Metabacillus sp. KUDC1714: one gene and its partner. The protein of the gene in region 1 interacts with the protein of each later gene in a pairwise test. Links are inferred from orthologs where the notes say so. Each region holds a gene or a part of one and is shown on either strand. Other genes may lie near its edges.

Evidence for each region.
Region 2: the proteins of HUW50_RS07610 (region 1) and recA interact in binary tests that used the Bacillus subtilis proteins (3 or more experiments, as listed by UniProt). The link is inferred for Metabacillus sp. KUDC1714 from one-to-one orthologs.

Annotation. Positions count from the first base shown.
Region 1 is NZ_CP055263.1:1,581,284-1,587,979, forward strand. The notes cover bases 338-3,221. They hold HUW50_RS07610 (YveK family protein), read right to left. Parts: upstream 2,211-3,221; coding sequence 1,464-2,210; downstream 338-1,463. Other genes in these bases: HUW50_RS07600 (tyrosine-protein phosphatase), read right to left, coding at 338-650; HUW50_RS07605 (CpsD/CapB family tyrosine-protein kinase), read right to left, coding at 773-1,474; HUW50_RS27000 (hypothetical protein), read right to left, coding at 2,561-2,692; HUW50_RS27005 (hypothetical protein), read left to right, coding at 2,987-3,118; HUW50_RS07615 (VanZ family protein), read left to right, coding at 3,201-3,221. Outside these bases: more of HUW50_RS07600, read right to left, coding at 1-337; more of HUW50_RS07615, read left to right, coding at 3,222-3,644; HUW50_RS27495 (Spo0E family sporulation regulatory protein-aspartic acid phosphatase), read right to left, coding at 4,329-4,532; HUW50_RS07625 (anti-repressor SinI family protein), read right to left, coding at 4,616-4,747; HUW50_RS07630 (DUF3221 domain-containing protein), read right to left, coding at 5,096-5,617; HUW50_RS27010 (hypothetical protein), read left to right, coding at 5,886-6,008; HUW50_RS07635 (hypothetical protein), read right to left, coding at 6,052-6,264. UniProt on the Bacillus subtilis protein: Required for YwqD kinase activity. May bring YwqD and its substrates into contact. Probably involved in the regulation of capsular polysaccharide biosynthesis.
Region 2 is NZ_CP055263.1:4,378,369-4,386,634, reverse strand. What follows is about bases 2,503-5,436. They hold recA (recombinase RecA), read right to left. Parts: upstream 4,523-5,436; coding sequence 3,482-4,522; downstream 2,503-3,481. Other genes in these bases: HUW50_RS20155 (competence/damage-inducible protein A), read right to left, coding at 4,810-5,436; rny (ribonuclease Y), read right to left, coding at 2,503-2,868. Outside these bases: stage V sporulation protein SpoVS, read right to left, coding at 1-17; HUW50_RS20170 (TIGR00282 family metallophosphoesterase), read right to left, coding at 390-1,184; more of rny, read right to left, coding at 1,306-2,502; more of HUW50_RS20155, read right to left, coding at 5,437-6,060; pgsA (CDP-diacylglycerol--glycerol-3-phosphate 3-phosphatidyltransferase), read right to left, coding at 6,090-6,668; HUW50_RS20145 (helix-turn-helix domain-containing protein), read right to left, coding at 6,957-7,829; HUW50_RS20140 (DUF3388 domain-containing protein), read right to left, coding at 7,846-8,266. UniProt on the Bacillus subtilis protein: Multifunctional protein involved in homologous recombination, DNA repair and competence.

The DNA of each region.
Region 1 (6,696 bases):
CCAAACTCTTTTTCTATTTCAGATATTGATTCTCTCATTTTAAAGCTTCTAGTTGATATATTATGGGCATCAGAAGATATAAAGTGAGTCAAATTGGATTCAATCAATTGCAATGAAAACTTCTGAATCTTCTTTCCGAAGTGTCCGGTAATACTCCCTGCTGTAACTTGAGTAAGAGAGCCTTTTTTAACGAGGTTAAGTAATTTATCAGGATTTTCGATCACTTCCGAATTTCTCTCCGGATGAACAATTACAGGAGTTAACCCTTTTAATTGAATATCGAACAAGAGCTTTTCTGTATACCTTGGTACATGTCCTGAAGGCAATTCAATAAACAGATAATTTGAATGATTAAGAGGAAGAATATCACCCTTTTCCAGATCCTCTAGCAACTCCCCATAAATACGTGTTTCCTGACCTGGTAAAACTTCTAATGGGATATTCTCATTTTGAAGTAAACGGTTGAGCTCAATGACTCTATCTATAATGTCTTGTTTCTTATTAAAATACTTCCCATTCTGATGATGAGGTGTAGCAATTATCTTTGTAATCCCCTCTTCAACAGCTAACTTTGCCATATTAATCGCATCTTCAACTGTCTGTGCACCATCATCCACACCAGGTAATATATGACTATGAATGTCAATCAAAGGACCCACCCCCAAGGGAATTTATTGGTTATTATCTATTTCTATTTCCCTATAATTTTGGCTTAAGTAATCGTATCACGGTCAAAAAACAAAGAAAAGGGGGGTATATTGTCGAAATATGACTATTTTCCCCCGTAGTAATAATAATATTGGCTATCTTGTACCTTCTTGTTGTTTAATACTACTCCTAAGATCTTCGCTTTTGCACTATCAAGAAGTTCTTTTGCTTTCTTTGCAGACTCTATCTCTGTTTTCCCACTACTAACAACAAGAACGACACCATCTGTTAAATTAGACAACACTTGAGCATCTGTTACAGCTAATACTGGTGGTGAATCAAGAATGATTACATCATACTCATTCTTTGCTTTCTCCAATAACATTTGCATTCCTTTTGAACCAAGAATCTCTGACGGATTTGGTGGAATTGGTCCACTAGTCAACACCCAAAGATTGTCTTGATCAGTTGTTTTCACCGCTTCATCTAGTGTTGCTTGTCTTGTTAAAACATTCGACAAACCAACATGATTCTCCGTACGGAAAGTGTAATGAGAAGTTGGTTTACGTAAATCCGCATCAATTAGTAATACACGTTTCCCTTGCTGAGCAAACACAACAGCCAAATTTGCAGTTGTTGTTGACTTCCCTTCAGCTGGACCAGAAGATGTAACAATCATCGTTTGTAGATCTTCATCAACACTAGAAAATTGAATATTCGTTCTCACCGTTCGAAATTGCTCTGCAATTGGTGATTTTGGACTTGTAAATGAAATTAAACTTCTGTTTTGCAGTTGAAATAATTGCTTTCGATCCTTACGAGCCAACTGACTCACCTCGCGTTCTAATCATTGATGATTTACTAGCATGTTCGTTTGCTTCGCCATCCATATTAATCGTAGTAATAGCACCTAATACCGGTAAACCCAGTTGATTTTCAATGTCTTGCTCTGTTTTGATTGTATTATCAAGATATTCAAGCAAAAAGGCTAAACCAACACCAGCCATTAATCCTACTACCAATGCAATCGCCATGTTTAATACTGGCTGAGGCTTTATTGGTGATGGATCTTCACCTAATTGAGCTTTCGTTAAGATGGTTACATTATCAACATTCATAATTTTAGAAATTTCAGTTTGAAAGGTTGTTGCGATTGAATTTGCAATATTTGCTGCCTTTTGTGGATCTTCATTTTGAACTGTAATGTTTACAACCTGTGAGTTTTGTTCACTTGAAACAGTTACTAATCCATTAAGTGCTCCAGCTGACATATCAAGTTTTTCCTTTTGAATGACTCTATCTAATATTGCAGGACTTTTGATGATAACGTTGTAAGTGTTTATTAATTGAAGGTTTGTCTGTACTTCTCCAGCGTTATAGACCTGTTCATCAGACTTTGATTGGTTTACGAGAATTTGTGTTGAGGATTGGTAAATAGGTGTTAAGAGAAAATAACTAACTATTCCACTTGTTGCCGTTGCAATAGCTGCAATAATTATAATAAGTGAGAGACGTTTCTTTAAAGTTTGAAACAGCTCCTTCAAGCTGATAGTTTCTTCCATGATAACCTCCAAAGATTTTAATCTATTAATTTAGTACGACTTGACTATTATAAAGAAATATAATGACTATTTCCACAAGAAATCTACAATTTCTTACAGAAAAGGATACTATTCTTCTTGTTTTTCACTTACAAAACTTATTTTACCATCTTTTTGTCAGCTTTTTTACATTATTTTTTGGGTAATTTGTACCAAAGTGCTGTTGGAAGTGTTTTCATCCTTTGTATAATGCAGAGTAACAGATTCAAATTTTTTTAAACCTGTCATTATTGGCAGTAAAGATCTGATAAGTCTCACTATAGGTCTTGGGGAGAAGGAACACTACACCCACTGATGGTGGTAGTCTTCCTCTATAATCCGTTTGCTGCAATTGTTACAAGTGCACCGATCACAATTGCTAGAACTGGAAACGAATAAGTGATGAGTTTTTTTCTTAATTCCTTTTTTCTTGAGATTTCTTCTGGTGTTACCCAATTTGCCATCTTTTATGACCCCCTTTTTTTCGACAAAGTTGTCGAATCTTATCTTTATCTTTATATAATATTTCGGCTTGAATTTCTTTACAGTTAATCGTATCTACACCTTAATAACGTGGGTATTACGAACTACATGAATATACTTTGATATTTATATGCACTCAACAGAATAATATTGGAAATTCATTTCGACATTTATCTACAATTAACTTCGTTCTCAAATAAGAACAAAACGGTTCATTTCTGTCTCTTATTGCGGTATAGTCATATTCAAAATAGAGTTAAAGGAGGATAATAGGGATGCCTTTAGTACAATTAAAAGAGGTGTATACACCACTTCGTTTGTTTAGGATCAAACTATTTAAGTGTAAGCAGGATGGGAAGATGTATATTAAGAAGGGAAAAAAACCTGTTAAAAGAATGTTTGCTTAGGCATCTCGTATAGATGCTTTTTTTCATTTAGAGGAATAAATAACTGCATTGGTGTTTATCCTCTTAAAGAGGTGAACTCTAGTTGAAGATCTTTGTTGTTATGCTATATATAGGAATTCTTTTAATGTTTATATGTACGGAGAGTTTGTTTTTGTTCATTACTGAGCAAGAGCTACATTTTCAGTTTACACGTCATCCAAATCTTGCTGATTTTTTTCTTAACGATCTTCGTAGTTTATACGATATTACATATGTTATTCAAAAGCTTGGCCATTTCATTTGTTTTTTCTTTTTGGCCATGTTGCTTTATTGGGCGTTGCAGCGTTGGTTATTGGTTGTGCTTATTTCTGTAGGCTTTGCTTTTTTGACAGAAGTGGCTCAGTTGTTTTTTTCACGGAGTGGTAGGCTGTTGGATGTAGGCTATGATGTTGCAGGGTTGATTTTGTTTATACTTCTATATATGTGCTATCGATTTGTGGAGTGGTTATATAGTAAGGTGTTTACTTCTGAGGTCAGAAGACATTAGTTGAAAGATAGAGCCAATGAATCGTACTAATGATTACATTAGACTGTTAATCATTGGACCGTACCATGAAAATTAATTTTAGCATTAAAATGGAAGGGTCTAAGTTTGTAGAAGAATATTTTAGAGGAGACTTAAGATAACCATTTTATATGGTACTTTCTTTTCTCCTTGCTCGCACAACATAACGCTGATAATGTTTTTTACAATAATTTCTTGCATGACATTTTAAACTACATCCCTCGATCGTGCATATTTTCAAAGGAAGTTAATGATGAATTTACTTGTTACAAGAAAGACATTTAATAAGCTTAGTTCAAATACAGTTACATACAAAAAAATATATAAGGAAAAAGAACCACTCTAAGCAGCTCTTCTCTTCTTCTTCCCACATCTCATACACTGATTTGAATAATAGCTGTATTTGTGGTTCTTTTTAATAAAACAAATAATTGCTTTGATTTTTTTCAACCGCAGCAGCCCCCTGAATGTAAATCCGGTAGTCCAGCCACCATAGTGTTAAACCTTAGGTCTGTAACTTTGCGACCCTATTTTTCAATAGGTTAGCCTTTTTCTGATTTTTAAATTTATTATTTCCTTATGTAAATGATATTTGTGAAAATGGTACCATAATTGGAATTAAATTAGGAAAATATAAATTGACAAAATTCATCATGGATTTCACCGTTATAGGCTTTTGGTAACAAACCATTTACCTTTGAATTGTTTGATAAGCTGAAGTTCAAATATGTATTTATCCATTTTTTGACCGATAGCTATGGTTTCTGCGTGACTTAATCCATAGATTCTAATGGTTTGTATTAAGTCCTTTCTTATAGTATTTTCTAGTTGATGTTCTACATTTAAGATTGTGTTCCTAGATATATCCATAGATGATTTGGCTCACTCCGTATAAATAATAAAGGTAATTAAGGAAAATGACGTGTTCATAAGATTGTAAAAAAAAAAAGACCTTATTCAGGTCTGGGAGATTGATTGATGAAAGCTTTAATTTCTTCAACAGATATTCCTATTTCTAGTGCGGATAAGATTAATTCTACCCACTCTTTGTCTAGACCTTTTTCTATAATTAAAGAACTTAGCATGTGGATCTCCTAAAATATCAAATATTTTAAGCAGCTCAGCCATCATAGTTGATCACCTTAGACCTGTAGCTTTGCGACCCTATCTTTTGAAAGGTTTGCCCTTTTCTGTTTAAATAACAGAAGTTGTAGTTAAATAGTACTGTTCTTTTCCTATATAATAAATAAATATAAATTGACAAGTTATAGCAAGTATCAACATAATATGTCGAAAGTTATTTTCTTAGTCGTTTTTATTTCTATAGGTTTTAGAGAAGTGACATATTTTTTCATGGAGTGGCTATTTAGTAAGTTTTTTTATATCTGAGGTTAGGAAGCAATAGTTGATGGTTAGCGCTAATGCCTTTTTATTTAGTATTTATCTTCTATTATAAACTCTTCTTTTTCTCCCATGATACTATCCACCTGTATCTTCCATGTGTCTGTTTCCTTATTATAATGAAAGACTGATAAGATTGGAGTTTTTAATTCTTTATTGCTTAAGGCTTTATTGAGCACTTGTTCCTCAGTGAGGTCTGCTCCACTTGGTTTGTGGCTTTCTAGGACGTTTACGGCTTTTGCTTCTGCTTGGCCTGGGTAGGATTCTAGCATGACGTCATAGGAGATGCTGACTTTGTCTCCGATCTTAAGTGTGTCTGGTGTATTTGAAAAGTAGGCTGGGCCATTGGATTGAGTTGCTTCCTTTGGATTGGGGTTTACGACTAATACTGTATTTGCTGTCTTTTCAACGACGTAGCCTTCTAGTTGCATGCTTGTTGCTGGGTCTTCTTTTGGTGGTTGTTCGTTTGATCCTGATGTTGTGGGCTGGTCGTTACCGCAGGCGTATAGTCCGATTGTTGAAATTGTGATGATGAGGGCGAGTTTTCTTTTCATTGTGGGTCCTCCAATATGATATGTAATAAACATCACAGCTTTATCATCATTAGACGGTTTATGATGAGAAGAGTTACAGGTTATCTTGATTGGCTTAAATCCACAAAGAAAGTACTACCAATAATAGTGAGTTTGCCTTATGAATTTCTTGATAAAGTATTCCATAATTTAGGTAATGATGAAAATCTGAAAGTGATGACGGAAAGCTATAGAGGTTCTACTTATAGCAATGCAAGCTAGCTTCCATAAAAAAAAGGAGATTGGTTTGATGACATGGACTACACCTGAAGAGATAGAGAGAACTAGAAAGAGAAAGAAAACTCTTCTTGTGATCGCACTTCCTGTTGTTACGATTGTATTGAGTGCAGCAGTGACGCTTTTATTAAATTAATTTTTCTTAGAAGAGGCCTTACTTGGCCTCTTTTTCATTGTTCTTACTTTAGATACACTTCGAGACTCATTCCGTTTACATGGCTCTTCCAAACCTTTTTATCAAGCTTCTTTGGTTCTTTAAATTCATCAATAAAGATTAGGTCTGAGCCTAATAATGCTGTTAATTCAGCTAGGTTATGAATTTTCTTTAGTGAATGTTCATCATGATGAAAGATGACAGTGACTCTACCTGAGCTACCTGAATTTGATCCCATGCTTTATGCCTCCTATATTTTACGGACTTATTGTTAGTTTTTGTTATTTCTAGCTGATTTATGATTAGTTTGGTGAGATAGGCTTCATTATGTATTGGGAAAGAATAGTATGATACTGGTCAGGTAATGTTATTATTGTGAACTTTGAAGGGGCAATACGCTTTATGAAGTATTTTCTATAGAAGAGGAATTAACATTTTTCATTTCTTAAATTCAAAAAGGCTAAGTGAGTACGCTAATAAGCTGTGATTAAGATGGGTAGTAGGTCTGGTATGGTCTGAACACCTTAGAAATCTTGTAAGACGAGTCCCTACTTTTTTAGGGTAATAGGAACTTGTTTTTTACTTTTTACAGAACAGTTTTAGTTCGTTTTAATCATTTTTTGAAAAGGCTATTTACTTTGAAAGCGTTTTCAAATATTATAAGAACAAG
Region 2 (8,266 bases), 2.8 Mb from region 1 along the record:
ACTTTTAATATTTCCATTTCTAGTTCCCCCTTAATTTTCAATGAATCCTTGAGTGTTCATTAGAACAATCATTGGCATATCTTGTTTAAAAGACCATCCCCTCATTTGCCTTCTAAACAGTGTTAGTTCATCATCCATTGATACTATATTCACTAGAAATGGAAAGTATTCCTGCTTGTTCGCACATTATTCTGAAAAATCCTTCACCTAATAGCGTAAGCGATTTATAATTCCTCTCGCCATAAAAAAATCCATTATTCGGTATTTTTCCTTTATATCCTTTAACCTATTTTTATTCAAGGCTTTTTTCGCAAACTTAGTTGCTATTTACCAAGTAGTGCGGTGTGGTTGATTTCGTTTTTAAAGCAACAATCTTTTAGAAGATAGCCTTATTCAAAAAACATATGATCGTCGTTAATGAGAACTCTTTCAATTTTTTTTGCATTCCCTGTCTTATCATCGATATCAACAACAACTGCACTTAACTGCGTACGTCCTTCAGCTACATCGTGACGTACAGGTAAACTTGTTAAAAACCTTTTCAGAATCATATCTCGATTTACACCCAATATCCCATCGTAAGGGCCTGTCATTCCGACATCCGTTATGTAAGCTGTCCCTTTATCTAAAATACGTTCATCTGCTGTTTGGACATGTGTATGTGTACCAACGACAGCTGAAACTTTCCCATCTAAATACCATCCCATCGCTTGCTTCTCACTTGTTGCTTCTCCATGAAAATCAACAAATATTATTGGTGTACGTTTTTTAGCTTCTGCAACAAGCTCATCAGCCTTTTTAAACGGACAATCAGATGGCGGTAAAAATGCTCTCCCTTGTAAATTAATAACCGCTACTTCTTTTCCACCAATTGTTACAAAGATCATGCCTTTCCCTGGATTTCCCTCTGGAAAGTTAGCAGGACGGATCATCTTTTTAGCATGGTCTATAAACTCAAATATTTCACGATTATCCCAAGTATGATTTCCCATCGTAATAACATGTGCTCCACATTCAATAAATTGCTGATAGATCTTTTCTGTAATCCCTTTACCATGTGCAGCATTTTCTCCATTAATAATTACAACATGTGGGTTATATTTTGTTTTTAGCTTAGGTAAATATTCTTTAATCATATCTCGACCTGGTGAACCAAATACATCACCAACAAACAATATTTTCATAATTGAAGCCCCTCTATTTAAGTAATCTTTATTTTTATCATCAAAACGCTAATTTGCAAAAAGTCTTTCTTAGTTTTACACAAACTTCATAAAAAATAAAGTGGCGCATTTCTGCACCACTTTATTTTGCATATTCAACTGCTCTTGTTTCACGGATAACAGTTACTTTAATGTGACCAGGATAGTCGAGTTCTTCTTCAATTCTTTTTCTGATGTCTCTTGCCAAGCGATGAGCTTGTAGATCGTCAATACTATCAGGCTTAACCATAATACGTACTTCTCGACCTGCTTGGATCGCAAACGACTTTTCAACACCTTCATATGATTCAGAGATTTCCTCGAGCTTCTCTAGGCGACGAATGTAATTTTCAAGCGTTTCACTACGTGCACCAGGTCTTGCCGCTGATAATGCATCTGCTGCTGCAACAATAACAGCAATGATTGAAGTTGGCTCTGTGTCACCATGGTGTGAAGCAATACTATTTATCACAACAGGATGCTCTTTATACTTTGTTGCAAGCTCAACACCAATTTCAACGTGACTTCCTTCCACCTCATGATCAATTGCTTTACCAATATCATGCAGGAGCCCTGCTCGTTTAGCTAATAACACATCTTCACCAAGTTCGGCAGCCATTAGGCCTGCTAAGAATGATACCTCAGTAGAGTGCTTTAACACGTTTTGACCATAACTTGTTCTGAATTTCAAACGACCAAGAATTTTTATTAGATCAGGATGAAGTCCATGTACACCAACCTCAAATGTCGTTTGTTCTCCGATTTCTCGAATGTATTCATCAACTTCACGTCGAGACTTCTCAACCATCTCTTCGATACGTGCAGGGTGAATACGACCGTCCTGAACAAGCTTATCTAACGCTATTCTTGCAGTTTCCCTACGGATTGGATCAAACCCTGATAAAATTACTGCTTCAGGCGTATCGTCAATGATAAGGTCTATACCCGTTAATGTTTCTAAAGTACGGATATTACGTCCCTCACGTCCAATAATACGACCCTTCATTTCATCATTTGGAAGATTGACAACAGATACTGTAGTTTCGGCTACATGATCTGCTGCACATCGTTGAATAGCAAGCGACAGGATTTCTTTTGCCTTCTTGTCAGCTTCTTCCTTGGCACGACTTTCGCTATCTTTAATCATTATAGCGGTATCATGTGTAAGTTCTTTTTCAACCTTTTCAAGAATGATCGACTTTGCTTCATCTCGTGTAAGGCTAGATATGCGCTCAAGCTCTGTTTGCTGTTTACGCACCATCTCGTCCACTTTGCTTTCCATCTCTTCAATATGCTGTTGTCTTTCATTCAGAGAATCTTCTTTTTTCTCTAGCATAACTTCACGTTTATCTAAAGACTCGTCCTTACGGTCAAGATTCTCTTCCTTTTGTAATAAGCGATTTTCTTGTTTCTGAAGCTCATTTCGTCTCTCACGAACTTCCTGCTCTGCATCTGTTCGCAACTTGTGAATTTCGTCCTTTGCTTCAAGAAGTGCTTCTTTTTTCGTTGCTTCTGCATCACGCTTTGCATCTTCAAGAATCTGCTCTGCAGCATGATTTGCACCAGCAATTTTCGCTTCGGCAATGGATTTACGAACAAAATAGCCAACAACTGCACCGACGATTAGGCCAAGCAAAATGGAGATGATTATTGATACTATGTCCATCATTACACCTCCTCTTGCTATGAACTTGTTTTTTCTAGATTAAAGTGTCGGCATGTACATTGTTCAATTTTAAGTTGTCAACATACAGCACAAAGCTTTGTTTTCATGTTGAACTTTGCGTCTTATCAATATTTTTTTTAGGAAGACAAAATCAAGTACCAACATTTTTGCTTTCAAAATGCTTCAATCATCATTCTACAAAATTGTAAAATATACATCCTAATTGTAAATGTGTGAAATTTTCTTGTCAAGCCCGTCGTTCTAACGATTGTAGCCACTTAAACAATTAGTAAGATTGATTTTCCTTTTTGAAATTGAGAAAACAAGAGTGAATTTTGTAGAATTGTGTCATAATATATTGTTTTTAGATAAAATTAATTATAATGATTATATCCAAATATGATACCTTTCTATACGCATTCAAGTTATCTTTAGTCATTTTCTTATCTATAGTATTGTATGACGAGTAAAATACTATTTTCATATAAAGACTTTTCTCTAGATTCTAATATGCTCTTATGGGTTGAATAAAAAAGAAATTTTCGCAATGTTTATGTTTTTCATCCATACCTGAAAAGAGCATACAAAAAAAGGGCAAGTTGCCCTTTTTAAATTAATCCTCTAATAAATCTAATTCCTCTTGACTCTCATCCGGAGCAATGACATCTTCATCCAATCCATAATGCTTACGGATTTTTTCTTGAATTTCTAAACGAAGAGCTGGGTTTTCTTTTAGGAATTGCTTCGCATTTTCACGACCTTGTCCTAAACGCTCTTCATTATATGAATACCAAGAACCACTTTTTTGAACAATATCAATATCAGATCCTAAATCGATAATTTCTCCCTCTTTAGAGATCCCTTCACCGTACATGATGTCCACTTCAGCCACTTTGAATGGTGGAGCAACTTTGTTTTTCACAATTTTGATTTTCGTCTTGTTTCCGACCATATCGTTTCCTTGTTTAAGTGTTTCTGCGCGACGAACCTCTAGACGAACTGATGAATAGAATTTTAAAGCACGTCCGCCTGGTGTTGTTTCTGGATTACCAAACATAACACCAATTTTTTCGCGAATTTGGTTTATAAAAATCGCGATTGTTTTTGATTTATTAATAGCACCTGACAGTTTTCGTAATGCTTGTGACATTAAACGTGCTTGAAGACCAACGTGTGAATCACCCATCTCACCTTCAATTTCAGCTTTAGGCACTAATGCAGCAACTGAGTCAATAACTAGTATATCAATAGCGCCACTTCGAACAAGCGCTTCAGCAATTTCAAGTGCCTGCTCTCCTGTGTCAGGTTGAGATAATAATAGTTCATCTATATTAACACCTAGCTTTTGTGCATAGACAGGATCAAGTGCGTGCTCTGCATCGATAAATGCTGCTTGTCCACCTTGTTGCTGTACTTCAGCAATAGCATGAAGCGCTACAGTCGTTTTACCAGAGCTTTCAGGACCGTATATCTCTATAATTCTACCACGAGGATATCCACCTACTCCTAATGCCGCATCAAGAGCTAGTGAACCACTTGGAGATGTTAAAATCTTTCTATCTGTTTGTTCCCCTAATTTCATAATGGAACCTTTACCGAATTGCTTCTCTATTTGTTTTAACGCCATATCTAAGGCAGCTTGACGATCGCTCACAAAATTTCCTCCTTTAAATGAATCTATATATAATATAACGCTTTTTTTATCGTTTGCCAAGTAAAAATCGAACATTTATTCGATTGTTTTCTTTTAAAAAACGTTCTTAATTTTCACTTTTCTTTAGAGAGTTTTTTGAAATTAAGAGTAATATGAAGCAATAAAATCTAATTTTATCTATTTATTAAACAGTCAGTTCCCATAAATGAAATAGGATCTGAAAATCAGATCCTATTTCATTCTCTCAAGTAAGTAATCATTTAAGAAGTTTACGAGAGATTATTATATCATTCTATTTCCGATAAAAGTTTTACTAAATAATGACATCCATACTTTACCGTTCTCACACGAATTCCTTTTCTTGAACCTGCAAAATGAAACGGATAAATTTTTGTTTCACTATCCTTCATAGAAATACCGATAAATACTGTACCTACAGGTTGTCCCTCATGTGGTTCTGGACCTGCAACACCTGTAAAGCTAATACCGATATCACTATTTGATATCTTGCGTACTTGCTCTGCCATTTCCTTTGCACATTGCTCACTGACAGCCCCATATTCATCAAGTGTTTGCTTTGATACATTTAGTATTTGTGCCTTCATCTCATTTGAATAGCTAATAATACTACCTTTTAAAAATTGTGATGAACCCTCTAAGGCTGTTAGTTGTTCAGAAAACATTCCACCTGTTAAACTTTCTGCTGCAGATATTGTTTTCTGTTTATCTATTAACAGTGTTTTAAGTTCTTGAGCAAGTGTTGTTTGTTCATAACCGTATAAATATTCTCCAACACGTGCATGAATTTTTTGTTCAAGTTCGTTTAATAGTTGATTCGCAACTTCTTCGTCTACATGCTTTGCGGTTAATCGTAACGTTACTTCACCTTCAGATGCTAAGGGGGCAACGGTTGGGTTTATCTGTTCATCAATGATGTCTTGTATGTCTGTCTCAAGCTGGGATTCACCTATACCAAAGAATCTTAACACACGAGAAATAATCTTTTCCTGAAAACCAAGTTGATTTTGAAAATATTCTCGACCATAGTTTTGGAACATTGGTTTCATTTCACTCGGAGGACCAGGTAAAAGCATATAGATAGTATGATCAACTTCTAAAGCCATCCCAGGTGCCATCCCATAATCATTCTTCAATATGTATGAGCCATCTAGTACAAGTGCTTGCTTTTTATTATTTTCAGACATGATTCGTTTAGTTTGAACAAAGTATTGTTCAATGCTTTCTAACGCAGCCTGATCAAATATAAGTTCCTTACCAAGTGATTTAGAGATGGTTTCTTTCGTTAAATCATCCTTTGTAGGTCCAAGCCCTCCAGTGAAAATAATAATGTTTGATCGTTCCTTAGCAATTTTAATTGCTTGCTCAAGTCGGGTAGGATTGTCACCAACTACAGTATGATAATAAACATTCATCCCAAGTTCAGCAAGTTCTTTAGATAAAAATTGAGCATTGCTGTTTACAATTTGCCCAAGCAGTAATTCAGAGCCAACAGCAATTATTTCTGTACGTATATTCATTTTGTATTCCTCCTGTAGGGGGTTAAAGGTCACTTGGAGTTAATAAAGGCCTGCTTGTTTTTATTAAAATAGTCCCAGCCTGATATTACTGTAAAAAAGGTCGCAACCCATAAGGCTATCATTCCAAATGGAAGATTTATAAATTCAAAAGGCAGGTTATGAAGTAATAGAGCTGAGATGGCTATAATCTGTGTCCAAGTTTTAATTTTCCCTAACATGTTCGCTGCAACAACCTCACCTTCACCTGCTAATACAAGTCTCAGACCTGTTACTGCAAACTCACGACTAATGATGAGAATGACCATCCAAGAAGGTGCAAGTTTAAGTTCTACTAGGATAATTAATGCCGCAGAAACAAGTAGTTTATCTGCCAAAGGATCTAAAAATTTCCCGAGATTGGTAACCTGGTTAAGCTTTCGAGCATAATAACCGTCAATCCAATCTGTTGTTGATGCAATAATAAATATAAGTGCACCAACAAAATGTGTAACTAAAATCGTTTCAGAACCAAAAGTTAACTCTCCCCAATTGAATGGTGCAAGCATAATCACCATGAAAACTGGAATTAGTAATATTCTCGAGATCGTTATTTTATTAGGTAAATTCATGTTTGATTTCCTCCGTGTTTTTTTAAAATTGGCTCTGCTAAACTTAGGTGTTGATTTCCGCTGCATGCGTTCACTTTCTGCGGGCGGTCTGGGAACCTTCTCGGTGCTTTGCACCTGCAGGAGTCTCACATATCCGCTCCCAATGAACTAAGTGCCAAAATCAACAGTGAGCTTTAACAGAGCCTAAAAATTAATCAATAGTAAAAGGGAACGACTCAAAATAAAAGCCTGACACCTCATCCGACATGAGGACGGATGGGTGTCTGACACATTAACATGAGTCAATCCCTATTCTTTACTATAAATAATCGTAATGTTTTGAGGTGTTGTCTTCGTATCTTCAAATTTTAACAACTCACCATTAACTTTTAGATCAGTACCAGGAACATTCCCAACCCTTACTGTGATTTCTGATTCAGCTGTAAAGTCAGATACGTGGGATTCCCCTTGTGCAATTTCAGCACCAAAGAAACTTTTACCTTTTCCATTTTTAATACCTACCCATGTTCTACTTTTAGCAATTACCTCTAATTCAAATTTATCTGCACCAGTAAGTTCATATGTTGTTGTATTACCTTTTACTTCTTTTACAGAAAGTGTTTGAACTGGTGCTTCAGGTTCTGATTTAGTTTCTTCCTCTGCTGTCGCATCCTCTTGTTCTTTTTCTACCGATTCGTTTTCCTCATCAGTGGATGTAGTATTTTCAATATTGTTTGTATATTCGTTCTCGTTTTCAACAGTAGTATCGCCACCTTGATTACTTTCAGTTGCATTTTGTCTCCATAGCCAGAAGACAATTGCAATAATAACAATAACTATCACAATTAATAATTTAGGAAGCAGATCGAGAAATTTAGACGCAGATTTAGGAAGTTCTTTATGTGTTTTTACTCGTGATAGCTGTTCAGGTAAATCTTCATTATATGTACTTGGAACTTCGTTTTTAAATTCTTCAAAGATCATATCTGGATCTAAATTCACTGCTTCAGCATATTGCTTAATAAACGCACGTACATAAAATTTACCAGGTATCATGGAATAGTTGCCTTCTTCAATACCAAGTAAATAGCGCTTTTGAATTTTCGTCATTGCTTGAAGGTCGTCCAAGCTAATATTCTTTTCTTCTCTTGCTTGTTTCAGTCGATCTCCTAATTCACTCAACCGTAACACCCCATATTTAAAAGTCAAAGCCTGAAAGACTTGAAGAATCAAACAGCATTTGTGGTTCTTCAACATCTTTATAGGTAATTTCCTCATCAGGATCATTGCGAATTTCTATTATATAATCAAAGTCATCCAATGTATATTCTGTGTTTTGCACAAAAATATCAGGATGTTCCACTACTTTTGTTGCAGAAAGTCTCATAATTTCTCTAACTAACTGAAGATGTTGTTCAGAACCTCTTCTCGTTGAAACGATCCCATCAATAATAAATACGTTGTCTTCACTATATTCATCAGCAATCAACTGACTGCGAATTGTTTGCTTGAGCAAAGTAGATGAAACAAATAACCATTTTTTATTTGCGCAAACGCTAGATGCAACTATAGATTCTGTTTTGCCCACCCTCGGCATTCCACGGATTCCAATTAATTTA